One region of the Alicyclobacillus sp. SO9 genome, then DNA from elsewhere that is predicted to be linked to it. Evidence: riboswitches for the same ligand, from Rfam matches in the RefSeq annotation. Region 1 holds a riboswitch; each other region holds the start of a gene.
What was found. A riboswitch is a leader RNA that binds a small molecule or an ion and turns the genes downstream of it on or off. The one in region 1 is predicted to bind cyclic di-AMP.

Region 2: linked by a shared signal. The riboswitch ahead of GI364_RS00925 (glycine betaine ABC transporter substrate-binding protein) and the one ahead of GI364_RS03570 (APC family permease) in region 1 are both predicted to bind cyclic di-AMP.
Region 3: linked by a shared signal. The riboswitch ahead of GI364_RS20275 (TrkH family potassium uptake protein) and the one ahead of GI364_RS03570 (APC family permease) in region 1 are both predicted to bind cyclic di-AMP.
Region 4: linked by a shared signal. The riboswitch ahead of GI364_RS24770 (APC family permease) and the one ahead of GI364_RS03570 (APC family permease) in region 1 are both predicted to bind cyclic di-AMP.

What each region holds. Positions count from the first base shown of each region.
Region 1 is NZ_CP066339.1:810,245-814,006, reverse strand. It holds gene GI364_RS03570 (APC family permease) at 1-1,809, opposite strand, end outside; cyclic di-AMP (ydaO/yuaA leader) riboswitch at 1,903-2,032, opposite strand; gene GI364_RS03565 (hypothetical protein) at 2,282-2,731, shown strand; gene ytaF (sporulation membrane protein YtaF) at 2,801-3,418, opposite strand.
Region 2 is NZ_CP066339.1:222,727-226,488, reverse strand. It holds gene GI364_RS00930 (RluA family pseudouridine synthase) at 1-407, opposite strand, end outside; gene GI364_RS00925 (glycine betaine ABC transporter substrate-binding protein) at 745-1,680, opposite strand; cyclic di-AMP (ydaO/yuaA leader) riboswitch at 1,988-2,119, opposite strand; gene GI364_RS00920 (LCP family glycopolymer transferase) at 2,498-3,595, shown strand.
Region 3 is NZ_CP066339.1:4,343,930-4,347,691, forward strand. It holds gene GI364_RS20270 (diguanylate cyclase domain-containing protein) at 1-875, opposite strand, end outside; gene GI364_RS20275 (TrkH family potassium uptake protein) at 960-2,276, opposite strand; cyclic di-AMP (ydaO/yuaA leader) riboswitch at 2,364-2,512, opposite strand; gene GI364_RS20280 (hypothetical protein) at 2,698-3,165, opposite strand; gene GI364_RS20285 (cold-shock protein) at 3,649-3,762, shown strand, end outside.
Region 4 is NZ_CP066340.1:82,208-85,969, reverse strand. It holds gene GI364_RS24770 (APC family permease) at 29-1,936, opposite strand; cyclic di-AMP (ydaO/yuaA leader) riboswitch at 2,030-2,158, opposite strand; gene GI364_RS24765 (hypothetical protein) at 2,407-2,796, shown strand; gene ytaF (sporulation membrane protein YtaF) at 2,925-3,542, opposite strand.

The sequences.
Region 1 (3,762 bases):
ATGCCACCATCTTTTGGGGACAAACTGACCGATGAGCAACTGTACATGGTCGGGTTTCCCTCCCTCATAATTTTCCAACCGCCGAATAAACTTTGACAAAGGATAGAGCAGAGAGCGGTATTCACTTTTGACAGTGACAAGTCTGCAGGGTTCTCCCCATTCCTTCCATTTCTTCTCCATCTTTTCAATGGATTCATCATCAAACCCAATGTATAGCGCAATAACGTCTTGAGTTGTACTTTGAGCAAACGAAATGGTATCAACGACCACACGATGGACTCCTGAAACAAGAACAACTGACAGAACATGATGTTTTTGAGGATGAACCTGATTAAGATCGATTCGAAGTTCATTTGCAACTTCGTCGTAATGCCGTCGAATCTTGGACGCCAAAAATATCAAGACCGGTAGTACAACCAGCACAATCCAAGCCCCAGTCGTGAACTTGGTTACGGCAAAAATAATGGCGACCACAGTTGTAACCGCGGCGCCAAAGGCGTTAATGGTTGCTTTGATGTACCATAAATTCCCTTTCACACGAAGCCATCTGATGGTCAAGCCAGACTGAGCGACTGTAAACGCGACAAATACACCGATTGCATAAAGCGGGATCAGAGCATTCGTCTGCGCATGAAACAGCTCGATCAATAAGGCTGCTAGTGCTGCCAGGACAACCATACCGTTTGAGTATCCCAATTTATCGCCGCGGATGGTGAGTGATCGTGGCAAAAATCGGTCCATCGCTACTAGAGCTGCAAGCTGTGGAAATCCTGTAAATGTCGAATTGGCGGCCAAAATAAGAACCACAAAAGTAAAGACAATGATGATTTGATAAATCAATCCATGCCCGAAGTACAACCCAGCTAACTGAGAGAGCATTGTATTGTTGGGGTTGACTGAAATTCCTTTTACGTACAATTGATAGGCAAATCCAAGTAACGTGAATGCTGTAACCAATCCGAGAACCACATAAGCTTTAATTGCTCCCGTTTTGCCCTCCCTGAAAACCGGAACTCCGTTCGATATTGTCTCAATACCAGTCAGTGCCGAACACGCAGAACTAAATGCTCGAAGCAAAAGCATCAGGCTAAGTCCGAGCGGAATCGTCCCGAAGGGTGGTGTAACAGGTTGGACAAATCCATGATGAGTTTCATCTACAAATCCAGCCCCAATTAGGAAGAGCATACATCCTGCGAAGATCATCGTCGGGTAAGCAAAAACCTTTGAGGACTCCGAGACCCCACGTAAGTTGACCAACAAGATGATGAACACACAAACCACCGACAACAGAGTTTCGTGCCCAGATAGGATTGGATACGAAGAAGCCATCGTCTGGATGCCGGATGACACCGAAACGGCGACGGTCAGTACATAGTCAACAAGCAATGCACTTGCCGCAATCAGGGATATCAAAGGTTTCTTAAAATTGTCCTTGCCTATGGCATAGGCACCACCACCATTTGGATAGGCAATGACACCCATTATGTACGATGTAATTAGAATTGCGAGCAGGATCACGGTTGATGCTGTGATCGGGATAATCATCCACTTTACATTTGGGCCCAATGGCTCCAATTCGGTGATGCCGGCCTCGGGTCCATACGCCACAGATGAGTATAAATCGGCAGCGAGAATTGGGAGTGCAATGAGCCAGTTCAGCTTGGTATGGGATTGATACAGTTCCCGTGTCCTCATCGGACGACCGACGAGTATGCGCTTTACGTTTCCAAAATTGAATAAGGCAAATGCCAGCGCAATAGTTGCAATTGAGATGACAACTGGATGAATCCAGAGAGCTTGCTTGTACATGATGAAAATGTCTCCCTCCATTTCCTTCTTGGGTATTATTGGTCTGTGGATGCATTTTAAACTAAAAACACAAAACGACCCCAGAGGGGTCAAAAAACCGCTCCTGCAACGCCGACGAAGTTAGCTGACGGGTTCGGGTGGCAAGAATCATCACCCGTCCAAATTGGATTCACCCCGATAAAATGGTTCCTCCGCTCCACACAGGATTAGGCGTGTATATAACATGTCATGGACACAATTTAAATCTCGCTAGACAAAACATCAATGACTACACGCGTTGGTAAATCCGCTTTCATGCATGGTTTTCTAAGGTTTTTAAAAACTATTCAATAAATCCCTTGCGGAATCTCTTTAAATCCCCTTGTTTAATGTAAATCGTCAACAATCACTGTTTGTTCACATGAGTTCAATGTAGTCCACTGTTGATGCATTAGGTCACCGTTCCATAAGATGTCATCGTGAGGTGATATGTGTGAAAGATCATAATGCTTGTGTGGAATTGGAGCTCCAAGTCAGGCGGGCACTCGGTTGGTACGGTCGATTCGGATTGGGTGGCATAGCAGATGCTGATTTTATTGAGAATGGTGGTACATATACAGCTGTAGTGGCAGCACTGGCACCGCATTATGTGCGTGCGACCATAGAAACACAGAAACGCATCAGTCAGATCATTAAGGAATGTGCCCATTTGCAGCATAAGATTACCGACGACAATGTTGAGGTTATTCGCCAATGCCGACGGTTGCGGAAGGATTCAAAAATGAGGCATGCTCCCTTCTTGAGGGGGCGCATCTCGAAGAGAGACGTGCTACTGTATGGTTATACGCCGTTCGAAGCAAAGGGACTGTTGCAGAACTGGTTAGCGCCGCAAGGACTGCGTCTAATTAGCATCACAATGGTTAACCGCAACAGCATAGTTTGAAATCAGGAGATGACACAACGAAAGCCTGCAGGAATGGCAGCCTTTTTTGCGAATGGGCGGGATATCTGATCAATTAAACATTTCGATAAAGCCAAGTACAATTAACAAAACACCTGCAATTAATGGGGCATATTTACCGAAGAACCTTCCTAACACATTTTTACCAATGGAGTATCCGAGGATAATTGTCAATATACTTATGAGAAATGTTGAGATTACGGTGAGAAAAATATTGACTCCTGTGATACTTGCAGCGATTCCAGTCCCTAAATTGTTAAATGTTAATCCTAACGCCAACATAAACGCTTCTTTCGCATCAATATGACCCGATTTATCGACATCTGAGCGTTCTGCGTACTCAACCATATGAGAAAGATCTTTTAATGCTAGTTCTCTTGCATTGGTGTTATGTATTAGTTTTATAAGGCTTTGTATGACAAAATAAATACCCACAACCACAATAATTGCAGCACCTAAAACATTTGATACTGATTGTGGCATGAATTTTGCAATATACGAACCGGCTGACATCGATAAAAAGGTCCCGGTTGTTGTTACAACCGCAATGATAAAGTTTGCAATGATTCCTATCCTGATTTTCTTTATTCCATAAGCAGTACCGACAACTACATTGTCAAGATTGGAGGATATACTGAACAATAATGCTGACAAAAGAAGCATTAACATTAAATTGCCTCCTTGCATAATGGACGCACGACCACAATGATTCCCTTACATTTCAGCACTGTCATACTATGCGCAGCGAAGGAAATCGGTCCGAATTCTGATTCGGATTACGCGGGCGTAAGTCAGACGACCCCTCGATGCAAGTTATGCATACACATACAGGCGCTGAATTTCATCGGTTGTTGCTCTCGAGCAGACCAATAAGGGTTCCGTTTAGAAGTCCATATTGAACCGCCAAAATAGCATTTTTATGTTGATATCTCGACTGTACATGAGGTACAATGTGCCAGTAAAATCATCGACGGTACGTCAAGGACATTCAGGCGTTTGCCGAGAACAAGGGT
Region 2 (3,762 bases), 590 kb from region 1:
GAAGTGTCCCGGTCCAGCCGATGAACAATGAAAATGCGTGCCCCTCCATTGTGTCCCTGAACATACTCATTAAGAATCCGGTAAGCTGTCCGTTCCTTTTCCTCGTCGGTTGCCATGGACAGTAGTCCAGGAGGTTTATCAACGACCAGCAAAAATTCGTCCTCGTAAACGATTTTTATGCCTGCCATTAACTCTCTTTGTTTGACCGATCCCGTTTGTAGAATCGTCACTTTATCCCCTGCACCCAACAGGTGATCGTGCCTTGTAACAACACGATTTCCGACCATAACCTGTCCTCTGGTCAATAACGACTTCACCTTATTGCGTCCCTTTCCGGGGTACTTTTCCAAAAGAAATGGGAGAAGCTGCATTTCTTCTCTCACACTAAATACAGGCTGCTTTTGCAATGAAATTCCTCCAAATCGGATATAAACATATGGGTACAAGACTGCCTTGAAGCGTCAATGGCTGACTACTTTGTTGCTCTGGATTGTATTGTGGCCTCTTGTGTCCATTATAACAAGCCCTCTTTTAGACGTATGTTGGTGGTTTGCCACTTTCACTGCAGAGGCGGGCTTTGTCTCCAGGTGACCTTGCCAAAGGTATTTGGCCGACGCCGCAAGCGCACTTCGTACCTTGGGGTACTGAAAATCTGAACTAAAAAAGCCCAGGATGATGTGAAGCCCATCCTGGACTAAAAAAGCGGTATGCAGTACTGCAATGAGATTGATAAAGCTCATCAGCTTACTTGAGCCAGCTGTCCACCAGAGACTGATTAGCCTTAATCCATTTTTTCGCTGCAGCATCTTTGCTGGAACTGTTTCTCATATCTTCTTCAAGTGACGAAAGCTGCTTTGCTGTCAAGCTGAAGTTCTTCAACCAGCCAGCCACCTTCGGATTGTTTTTCACCCAGGTCTTATTGGCTTCAATCAGTAACTTGTTTGGCGTCTTCTCTGCAACAATGTGTTTGGGATCCTTCAGATATTTGAGATGGTATTTGGTAAAGGGCCACATTGGTGTCCACATGACTACGGCCACTGGCTTGTGCTGATCGTAGGCACGTTTAACTGCAGTTATCATGGCTGTTGTACTGCTGTCCTGCACATGAATATTCGTCAAGTGATAAGTCTTTACAAACTGGTGGGTGTGTTTTTCTTCAATAGCACCGGGATCGATGCCGACAATTCTATTTTGAAATTCCTTGGCGTGTTTGTTCAGGTCTGCCGGCGTATTGATGTTCTTCATGTAACTCGGTACGGCAATGCCCGTGCTGGACTCACCTTTGTACCAATTTTTCAATGCGACCAATTTCGACTGATACTTTTTCACATTCGGCTGCTCTGCGGGCATCCACAGGTCCATAAAGAAATTCACGCTGTTTTTAGACATACCGAGAAGCAACGGTCCAACATCCAACTCTGGCGTATTCACTTTGTAACCCTTTTGTTCAAGAATGACTTTCCACAGGTGAGTGTTGGCTACGTCTTCTGTCCAAGGAATCCAGCCAATTGTAATCGTCTTGCTGCCTTTTGAGGCACCGGTCGCAGTTGAGTTTTGACTCGAAGTGTTACCGCTGCTGTTTCCCCCGCCAGACGTGCTGTTTGCCGTCCCGCATCCGGTTAAAATCGCGCCAAGTGCAGCAACCGCCGACAATGACATTGCAAATTTTTTCTTATTCATTTATGTCCCCCTGTTTCTGTACATAATTTTGTATTGAGTGTATTGAGTACTGCGTCTAGAATCTCGCCTATACGTATATGAAAATAAAGACCCCCTTCACACTTTGTGACGGGGGGCAAAATCTATCCTAACTTTTGAACCACAGCAAATCTATAAGGGAAATGTTTTAACACAGAATCCTTATCACTGAGACATGGCTTGACGAAGTGCGTTGGCATCATACCGACACAACGTACTTATAGAACGGCTTATCATCTCACACCATGACCTGCCAGGTGTGGAGACTCACCCTTCCATCATCCATATGTCTCATCCTCTGCTGTGCTTACGAAGTTAGCTGTCGGGTTCAGGCTCAGAGCGGCCTTATCAGAATTCATCTGAACTCACCCCTATAATGGTTCCCCCGCTTCCCTGTTCGGGAACTCAGCACAAAGAATTTAGTTTTAAGTGGGATTGCTAAACTAGATACAATCTTCAACATAGCCCCAAGCGCAACGTTCTAAATAATCCCAACCAAGGCCATGTATTTCTACTTGTGTCTACTGACAAGAAGATGGTTTGACACTACCGAGGATTTGCGCACGATCTCATCATAACATATTTCATGGATAAATCAAAAGAAAAGTTGACATAATGATAGGTATGGTAGTCAGAACGAGCACTCATGAGAATTTCTTGAAGTTGAGGGTTTAAAGTATGAAAATTAAAGTCGATTTTATTCACAATGTGTCAAATATTGTGTCCGATATGTGTGAACTGACCTGCAGAGATTGTGGCGAGGACTTGTGTGAAAAAGGGGATTAAAGGAGCTTCTGGTATGAAGAAAAACAAAGATTCAAAGCAGAAAAATACCAACAGCAGCAAGAATCCAGCCTCTGAAAATCGCTCAAACGCTGGCGAAACGCCCCAGTGGTTTGCAAAGCACAGAATCCTGCGAAATTCACTTATAGGATTGGCAGTACTGGTAGTCGCGGGAATGGGGGCAGGCGGATACGAATACTATCAGTTAATGCCAAGTCATCACTTTCAAAATTTAAAGGTTATTGGGCAAACTAGTAATTCAACCCGAAGCAGCAACAGTACAAGCAGCACATTTCAAGTACCAAAGGAACAGAAAGCCGTGTTTAACATGCTCTTGATTGGGTCTGATGCACGGCCGGGCAACAAGTTTAGTCATTCAGACTCGATGCTGTTAATTCACGTCAACTTGAACACCCATACGTATAATATCCTCAGTCTTCCTCGCGATACACGTGTCTACGATCCCGGTTACGGCTACACAAAGCTCACCAGCGTCCAATTTATGGACCAAGTCAAACACGGAACCAAACAAGGCATTATCGACGCGGTCAAAACCATCTCCAACTTAACAGGCGTCCCCATCAACTTCTATGCTGAAACAGATTACTGGGGGCTTCAGGACATGGTGAACGCCATTGGCGGCATTAACATGTATGTTCCATTTAAAGTGACCATCAATCACGCCTGGTATCCGAAGGACAACGGCAAGGTGATTACAAAGGGAATGCATTTTCTAAACGGACGCATGGTCACAGAACTGGTACATATCCGCGATGGAGTGCCAGGCACAGACTACGGACGCCAAAAGCTGCAGGAACAGGCGCTAATTGGCATTGCAAAGGACATGCTCAAACCTAAAAACATTCCCAAACTCCCTTCTCTTGCCAGAACGCTCCCTAAGTTTCTCATGGCGACAAATATGACTTCTCAGGATATGCTCAGCCTGGCCATGGGCGTAAAGTCTGACTTCCACCCCACAACACAGATTCATTACCGCCAAGTGAAAGGTAAAAACGAACTCATCTATGATGCCATTCTTCAGGCAAAAAACGATGAGATTGTCCTCAACAAAGGCCAACTCAAGCGGGTGGTAAAACAATACTTTTCCCACTAAATTATGAAAATTTTCCTCTATAGCAAAAATAAGTCCCGTTTTTTTCCTCTCAACCGTTGTGGTTATTATAGGAAGTGATATACTCTTGTAATGGAGAATTATAATGCGGAGAAGTACTCAGGGTATTTTTCGGGCGGAAGATGAAAACTACATTAACTGCTATTGTT
Region 3 (3,762 bases), 1.7 Mb from region 1:
AAGTCATCGCAATCTAGACTCATCACAACCAATTGATGTTCGTTGAATGTATCGCCAGTGTTAGCTTCTTGCCAATTACTCAATTTCTTTTCTGCAGACGCAATGAAATATCGTCGATTTGGAAGGCCTGTCAAGACATCGTGATAGGCCCATTCTTCTAACAGTTGCTGTCTATCGTATTGCATCGTTACGTCTCTTAGTGATACCTGTGTGCAATGTTTTCCCTGGAAGAGAACTGGATTTGGAGAGACTGTAACCCATAGGACTTCGTCTTCCACAATAATTTTAATATCGACTGCATCTACTTCCTCACCCATATAGCAACGTTTCGTGCGTTCCTGCATTAAGTCTACAAAATCTTCATGAATGAAATCAAAAATATGAGAATCCAGTAAATCAGACGGTTGCTTGGCTTTTAATAGTTCAGCACAAGCCTGATTCATATAAATGATAGCACCATGATGATGGATAAACACCGGTTCTGCAGTGCGTTCAATCACACTGTGTATAGCCTTTTGTCCTGTTATATCATGCATCACCGCAATCAGGCCATGAGGTCGTTCCTCGTCATAACGGACAGGTTTACAGTTGATAGATAATTGAATTGCACACCCGTCCTTAGTCATGTGTGTATCCTCAGTGCTTTCCACAGTTTCTAAGTTGACCAGTGCCTTGCGTAAGGTGCTCTTGTCGTCGGAGATAAATGGTAAAACATCCATTCCGTTCAGTTCTTGAAGAGTCCATCCGTACAATTGATGAAAAGCTTCATTGACATGTAGGGCCTGTCCCTCGTGATTGAGCAGAATTACCGCATCCGGTGTCACAGCAGTTGCTTGATTGAATAAGGACTTATAGTCGAAAGTTAGGTCTCTCATCATATCCCCCCTACAAACCAGGTTCCACCTTTCAGGATATAAAGATGCTGTTACTATTCTATCAAATGTCCCATCTGTCTGGCTTTAGCCGACAAATATGCGTTCCTTGACCCGTTTGACTTTGGATGGTCCCTTTCTGCGTAACATCCCTACCAAAACAGTCAAAATCCCGACTCGTCCGATGAACATCGTTACAATTAATACCCACTTCACGGGAGCATGAACGATACTTGTTATTCCCGTAGACAATCCTACGGTGCCAAAAGCGGATACTTCTTCAAAAATGATTCGGATAATATTAATATGCGGCTCAAGAGCGGCATCAATGAGGGTGGCCGTGGTAATGACGCCGCTTGCCAGAAAGAAAATCAGCAACGCTTTTTGATTTACTTCCCAAGGGACAGACCGTCGTCCAACATGGATTTCTGCATCTCCCCTGGCATTGGTCCAGGCGGACTTCATAAGAATAAAGAATGTTGTTGTTTTAATTCCACCGCCTGTTGAGCCCGGAGATGCGCCAATAAACATAAAGATGGCAATAATGAACCAAGTGACTTCTTTCATCTTACTAATAGAAATAGAATCAAACCCGGCAGTCCTTGTCGTCACAGATGTGAACCAAGAATTAAGCAATTTCCCACCCCATGACAAATGGCTCATAGAGTGACTTCCTTCAAAGAACAGCATGAGAAACGTCCCCACAACGAGAAGAAAGCCGGTCATCGCGAGGACGATTTTTGTATGTAGTGAGAACTTGCGAGTATGCGGAAAATTATAGAGTTCCGTCAAAACGATGAAGCCGAGCCCGCCAAGAATGATAAGGATGCTTGTTAACAAAATCACAAATGGATCTCCTGAGAAACCTTCAAGGGAATTCCCCCATAAGTCAAAACCTGCATTATTAAAAGCTGAGATAGCATGAAAACAGCTAAAGCCGATGGCTCGCAGCCAGGAGTAGTGATAAATGAAATGGAACCATAACGCGAAAAGCACCGCGGCTGCCCCTTCAATGACAAAACTAAAATGCAAGATGCTCTTAATGAGGCGAACAGACCCTCTGACACCAAAGTTTCGGTCTTCTGCAATGAGTATGCGATCGCGTAACGAGATCTTTCGCCCCAAAGCCAAATAGATAGACGTTGTGATGAGCGTCATACCTGCCCCGCCTATTTGCATCAAGACTGCAATAATGATTTTCCCGAAGACCGTCCATGTGGTGGCTGTCGTTACAGTACTGAGTCCTGTTACACACAATGCACTCATGGAGGTAAAGAACGAGTCCGTAAAGCTGACACCTGTATGTCGAGACCACGGAAGTAAAAGCAGCAAGGAACCGACCAGCGCAATGGTTAGATACCCGATTGCGATTCTCTGCGGCGGACTAAAACGAAATGTGTTCAAAGCCGTAAACCTCCACAATGAAATCCGTTACTACAACACATTTTCCTCAGAAAAAGACAAAACGACCCTTCAGGGGTCGCTCTCAGACCTCTCCCGCTGCAATGCTTACGAAGTTAGCTGACGGGTTCGGGTGGCAAGAGAGAACTTCACCCTACTAGTTCACAGACCAGATTCACCCCAAAAATATGGACCCTCCGTTCCCAAACGCTGCGTTCAGGATTCAGCATATAGATTTTCAAATGCATGGCTACGATTCTACTCCACTCACATAAACTTTCAAGACTTAAATATAACTTCGGTTCTACGGCCGCTGAGGCTTCATATAAGAGGACACCTGAAAGTTTTACAGGCTGACCTTCGAGAACCTTGACTGTGCGGAGAAGGGACAACAGTGCGTAAAACACTGCGAGACAGAGGGAGTTCAAGTGATCTTTCGACTTAAAACGTGAATTAACTTGCTGATAAGCAGAACATTGACAATCCATGAATACAACATGAGCAGTATGATGAAAGCGTGGGCTTCTCCCAAGACCTTTGGATATCCATATCCTGTAATCAGAATCAGTGCATTGCCGAGTGCGTCCGCGTTCGAATATGAATGATGGTGAAATGAGCTGGGATACAAATAGGAAATATACATTAACGTAACAGCTTCCGAAAAGATGAGTGAGACCAAGGATGTAAATCCATAAATAAAGATGCCAAGTATTGTTTTTATGCGACGTTTATAGGTAAAATCAAAAAGCATTAGCCCTGACACAAAAAGGAAGAAAACAGATACTATAGAGTTGAATATCAGATAGTGCGGCTTTGTAAAGAACAGCGTTCCTGCTTCACTACACAGAACCACCACGATGATGAGTACGTGAACGGTATTTCTCCAGTTCAATCAACGACCTCCACGTATGTACAGTATACCGACGTCCCTGTCCTCTGCACGTTCAAGTAAATATCCCGTTTTGCGTTTATGGAAACGACTCAAAGATGATGTCACTTTATCTTTTCCTCTTCAATGTTTTTACATACGGTCCAAAGGCATCCACAGACGTGAATCGAGGCTACCACATGGTGCCGGCAGTTGACTTCGTTGCACCAGCACTGTGTTGTGCCCCATGGCAAAGCCATGGGGACCTTTGTCTGACTCAAGCAGCGATTAGGTACGAGGAAAATAACTGAGTGAAAATTCATACTGTTCATTTGACATTTCGGGTATTAATGTTAACATAAAACTATGTTCACAAGCCATCGTGGTATGTATAACATACTGAGCCGTTCTTTTCGCGCTTCATTATGTGGGGCAGAATTGAACGGCTTTATATTTATACAAAATGAACAAATATTGTTCTCAATTAACACAACAGGAGGAATTCTTTTGAATCAAGGTACAGTAAAGTGGTTTAACTCAGAAAAAGGCTTTGGATTCATTGCAGTTGAAGGCGGAGAAGATGTATTTGTACACTTCAGCGCAATACAAGGCGACGGCTAC
Region 4 (3,762 bases), on a different replicon from region 1:
GAAGCCAGTGTGTTCGCCACAAATGAAACTAGCGGTGTAAATGATACGGTAAAGTCGTAACAACAACCTCCTTGTGACGCAACATCCAGGCACGGAGAAGAAGCGAAGTCTGCGAATGTAATGCATAATGCCACCATCTTTTGGGGACAAACTGACCGATGAGCAACTGTACATGGTCGGGTTTCCCTCCCTCATAATTTTCCAACCGCCGAATAAACTTTGACAAAGGATAGAGCAGAGAGCGGTATTCACTTTTGACAGTGACAAGTCTGCAGGGTTCTCCCCATTCCTTCCATTTCTTCTCCATCTTTTCAATGGATTCATCATCAAACCCAATGTATAGCGCAATAACGTCTTGAGTTGTACTTTGAGCAAACGAAATGGTATCAACGACCACACGATGGACTCCTGAAACAAGAACAACTGACAGAACATGATGTTTTTGAGGATGAACCTGATTAAGATCGATTCGAAGTTCATTTGCAACTTCGTCGTAATGCCGTCGAATCTTGGACGCCAAAAATATCAAGACCGGTAGTACAACCAGCACAATCCAAGCCCCAGTCGTGAACTTGGTTACGGCAAAAATAATGGCGACCACAGTTGTAACCGCGGCGCCAAAGGCGTTAATGGTTGCTTTGATGTACCATAAATTCCCTTTCACACGAAGCCATCTGATGGTCAAGCCAGACTGAGCGACTGTAAACGCGACAAATACACCGATTGCATAAAGCGGGATCAGAGCATTCGTCTGCGCATGAAACAGCTCGATCAATAAGGCTGCTAGTGCTGCCAGGACAACCATACCGTTTGAGTATCCCAATTTATCGCCGCGGATGGTGAGTGATCGTGGCAAAAATCGGTCCATCGCTACTAGAGCTGCAAGCTGTGGAAATCCTGTAAATGTCGAATTGGCGGCCAAAATAAGAACCACAAAAGTAAAGACAATGATGATTTGATAAATCAATCCATGCCCGAAGTACAACCCAGCTAACTGAGAGAGCATTGTATTGTTGGGGTTGACTGAAATTCCTTTTACGTACAATTGATAGGCAAATCCAAGTAACGTGAATGCTGTAACCAATCCGAGAACCACATAAGCTTTAATTGCTCCCGTTTTGCCCTCCCTGAAAACCGGAACTCCGTTCGATATTGTCTCAATACCAGTCAGTGCCGAACACGCAGAACTAAATGCTCGAAGCAAAAGCATCAGGCTAAGTCCGAGCGGAATCGTCCCGAAGGGTGGTGTAACAGGTTGGACAAATCCATGATGAGTTTCATCTACAAATCCAGCCCCAATTAGGAAGAGCATACATCCTGCGAAGATCATCGTCGGGTAAGCAAAAACCTTTGAGGACTCCGAGACCCCACGTAAGTTGACCAACAAGATGATGAACACACAAACCACCGACAACAGAGTTTCGTGCCCAGATAGGATTGGATACGAAGAAGCCATCGTCTGGATGCCGGATGACACCGAAACGGCGACGGTCAGTACATAGTCAACAAGCAATGCACTTGCCGCAATCAGGGATATCAAAGGTTTCTTAAAATTGTCCTTGCCTATGGCATAGGCACCACCACCATTTGGATAGGCAATGACACCCATTATGTACGATGTAATTAGAATTGCGAGCAGGATCACGGTTGATGCTGTGATCGGGATAATCATCCACTTTACATTTGGGCCCAATGGCTCCAATTCGGTGATGCCGGCCTCGGGTCCATACGCCACAGATGAGTATAAATCGGCAGCGAGAATTGGGAGTGCAATGAGCCAGTTCAGCTTGGTATGGGATTGATACAGTTCCCGTGTCCTCATCGGACGACCGACGAGTATGCGCTTTACGTTTCCAAAATTGAATAAGGCAAATGCCAGCGCAATAGTTGCAATTGAGATGACAACTGGATGAATCCAGAGAGCTTGCTTGTACATGATGAAAATGTCTCCCTCCATTTCCTTCTTGGGTATTATTGGTCTGTGGATGCATTTTAAACTAAAAACACAAAACGACCCCAGAGGGGTCAAAAAACCGCTCCTGCAACGCCGACGAAGTTAGCTGACGGGTTCGGGTGGCAAGAATCATCACCCGTCCAAATTGGATTCACCCCGATAAATGGTTCCTCCGCTCCACACAGGATTAGGCGTGTATATAACATGTCATGGACACAATTTAAATCTCGCTAGACAAAACATCAATGACTACACGCGTTGGTAAATCCGCTTTCATGCATGGTTTTCTAAGGTTTTTAAAAACTATTCAATAAATCCCTTGCGGAATCTCTTTAAATCCCTTGTTTAATGTAAATCGTCAACAATCACTGTTTGTTCACATGAGTTCAATGTAGTCCACTGTTGATGCATTAGGTCACCGTTCCATAAGATGTCATCGTGAGGTGATATGTGTGAAAGATCATAATGCTTGTGTGGAATTGGAGCTCCAAGTCAGGCGGGCACTCGGTTGGTACGGTCGATTCGGATTGGGTGGCATAGCAGATGCTGATTTTATTGAGAATGGTGGTACATATACAGCTGTAGTGGCAGCACTGGCACCGCATTATGTGCGTGCGACCATAGAAACACAGAAACGCATCAGTCAGATCATTAAGGAATGTGCCCATTTGCAGCATAAGATTACCGACGACAATGTTGAGGTTATTCGCCAATGCCGACGGTTGCGGAAGGATTCAAAAATGAGGCATGCTCCCTTCTTGAGGGGCGCATCTCGAAGAGAGACGTGCTACTGTATGGTTATACGCCGTTCGAAGCAAAGGGACTGTTGCAGAACTGGTTAGCGCCGCAAGGACTGCGTCTAATTAGCATCACAATGGTTAACCGCAACAGCATAGTTTGAAATCAGGAGATGACACAACGAAAGCCTGCAGGAATGGCAGCCTTTTTTGCGAATGGGCGGGATATCTGATCAATTAAACATTTCGATAAAGCCAAGTACAATTAACAAAACACCTGCAATTAATGGGGCATATTTACCGAAGAACCTTCCTAACACATTTTTACCAATGGAGTATCCGAGGATAATTGTCAATATACTTATGAGAAATGTTGAGATTACGGTGAGAAAAATATTGACTCCTGTGATACTTGCAGCGATTCCAGTCCCTAAATTGTTAAATGTTAATCCTAACGCCAACATAAACGCTTCTTTCGCATCAATATGACCCGATTTATCGACATCTGAGCGTTCTGCGTACTCAACCATATGAGAAAGATCTTTTAATGCTAGTTCTCTTGCATTGGTGTTATGTATTAGTTTTATAAGGCTTTGTATGACAAAATAAATACCCACAACCACAATAATTGCAGCACCTAAAACATTTGATACTGATTGTGGCATGAATTTTGCAATATACGAACCGGCTGACATCGATAAAAAGGTCCCGGTTGTTGTTACAACCGCAATGATAAAGTTTGCAATGATTCCTATCCTGATTTTCTTTATTCCATAAGCAGTACCGACAACTACATTGTCAAGATTGGAGGATATACTGAACAATAATGCTGACAAAAGAAGCATTAACATTAAATTGCCTCCTTGCATAATGGACGCACGACCACAATGATTCCCTTACATTTCAGCACTGTCATACTATGCGCAGCGAAGGAAATCGGTCCGAATTCTGATTCGGATTACGCGGGCGTAAGTCAGACGACCCCTCGATGCAAGTTATGCATACACATACAGGCGCTGAATTTCATCGGTTGTTGCTCTCGAGCAGACCAATAAGGGTTCCGTTTAGAAG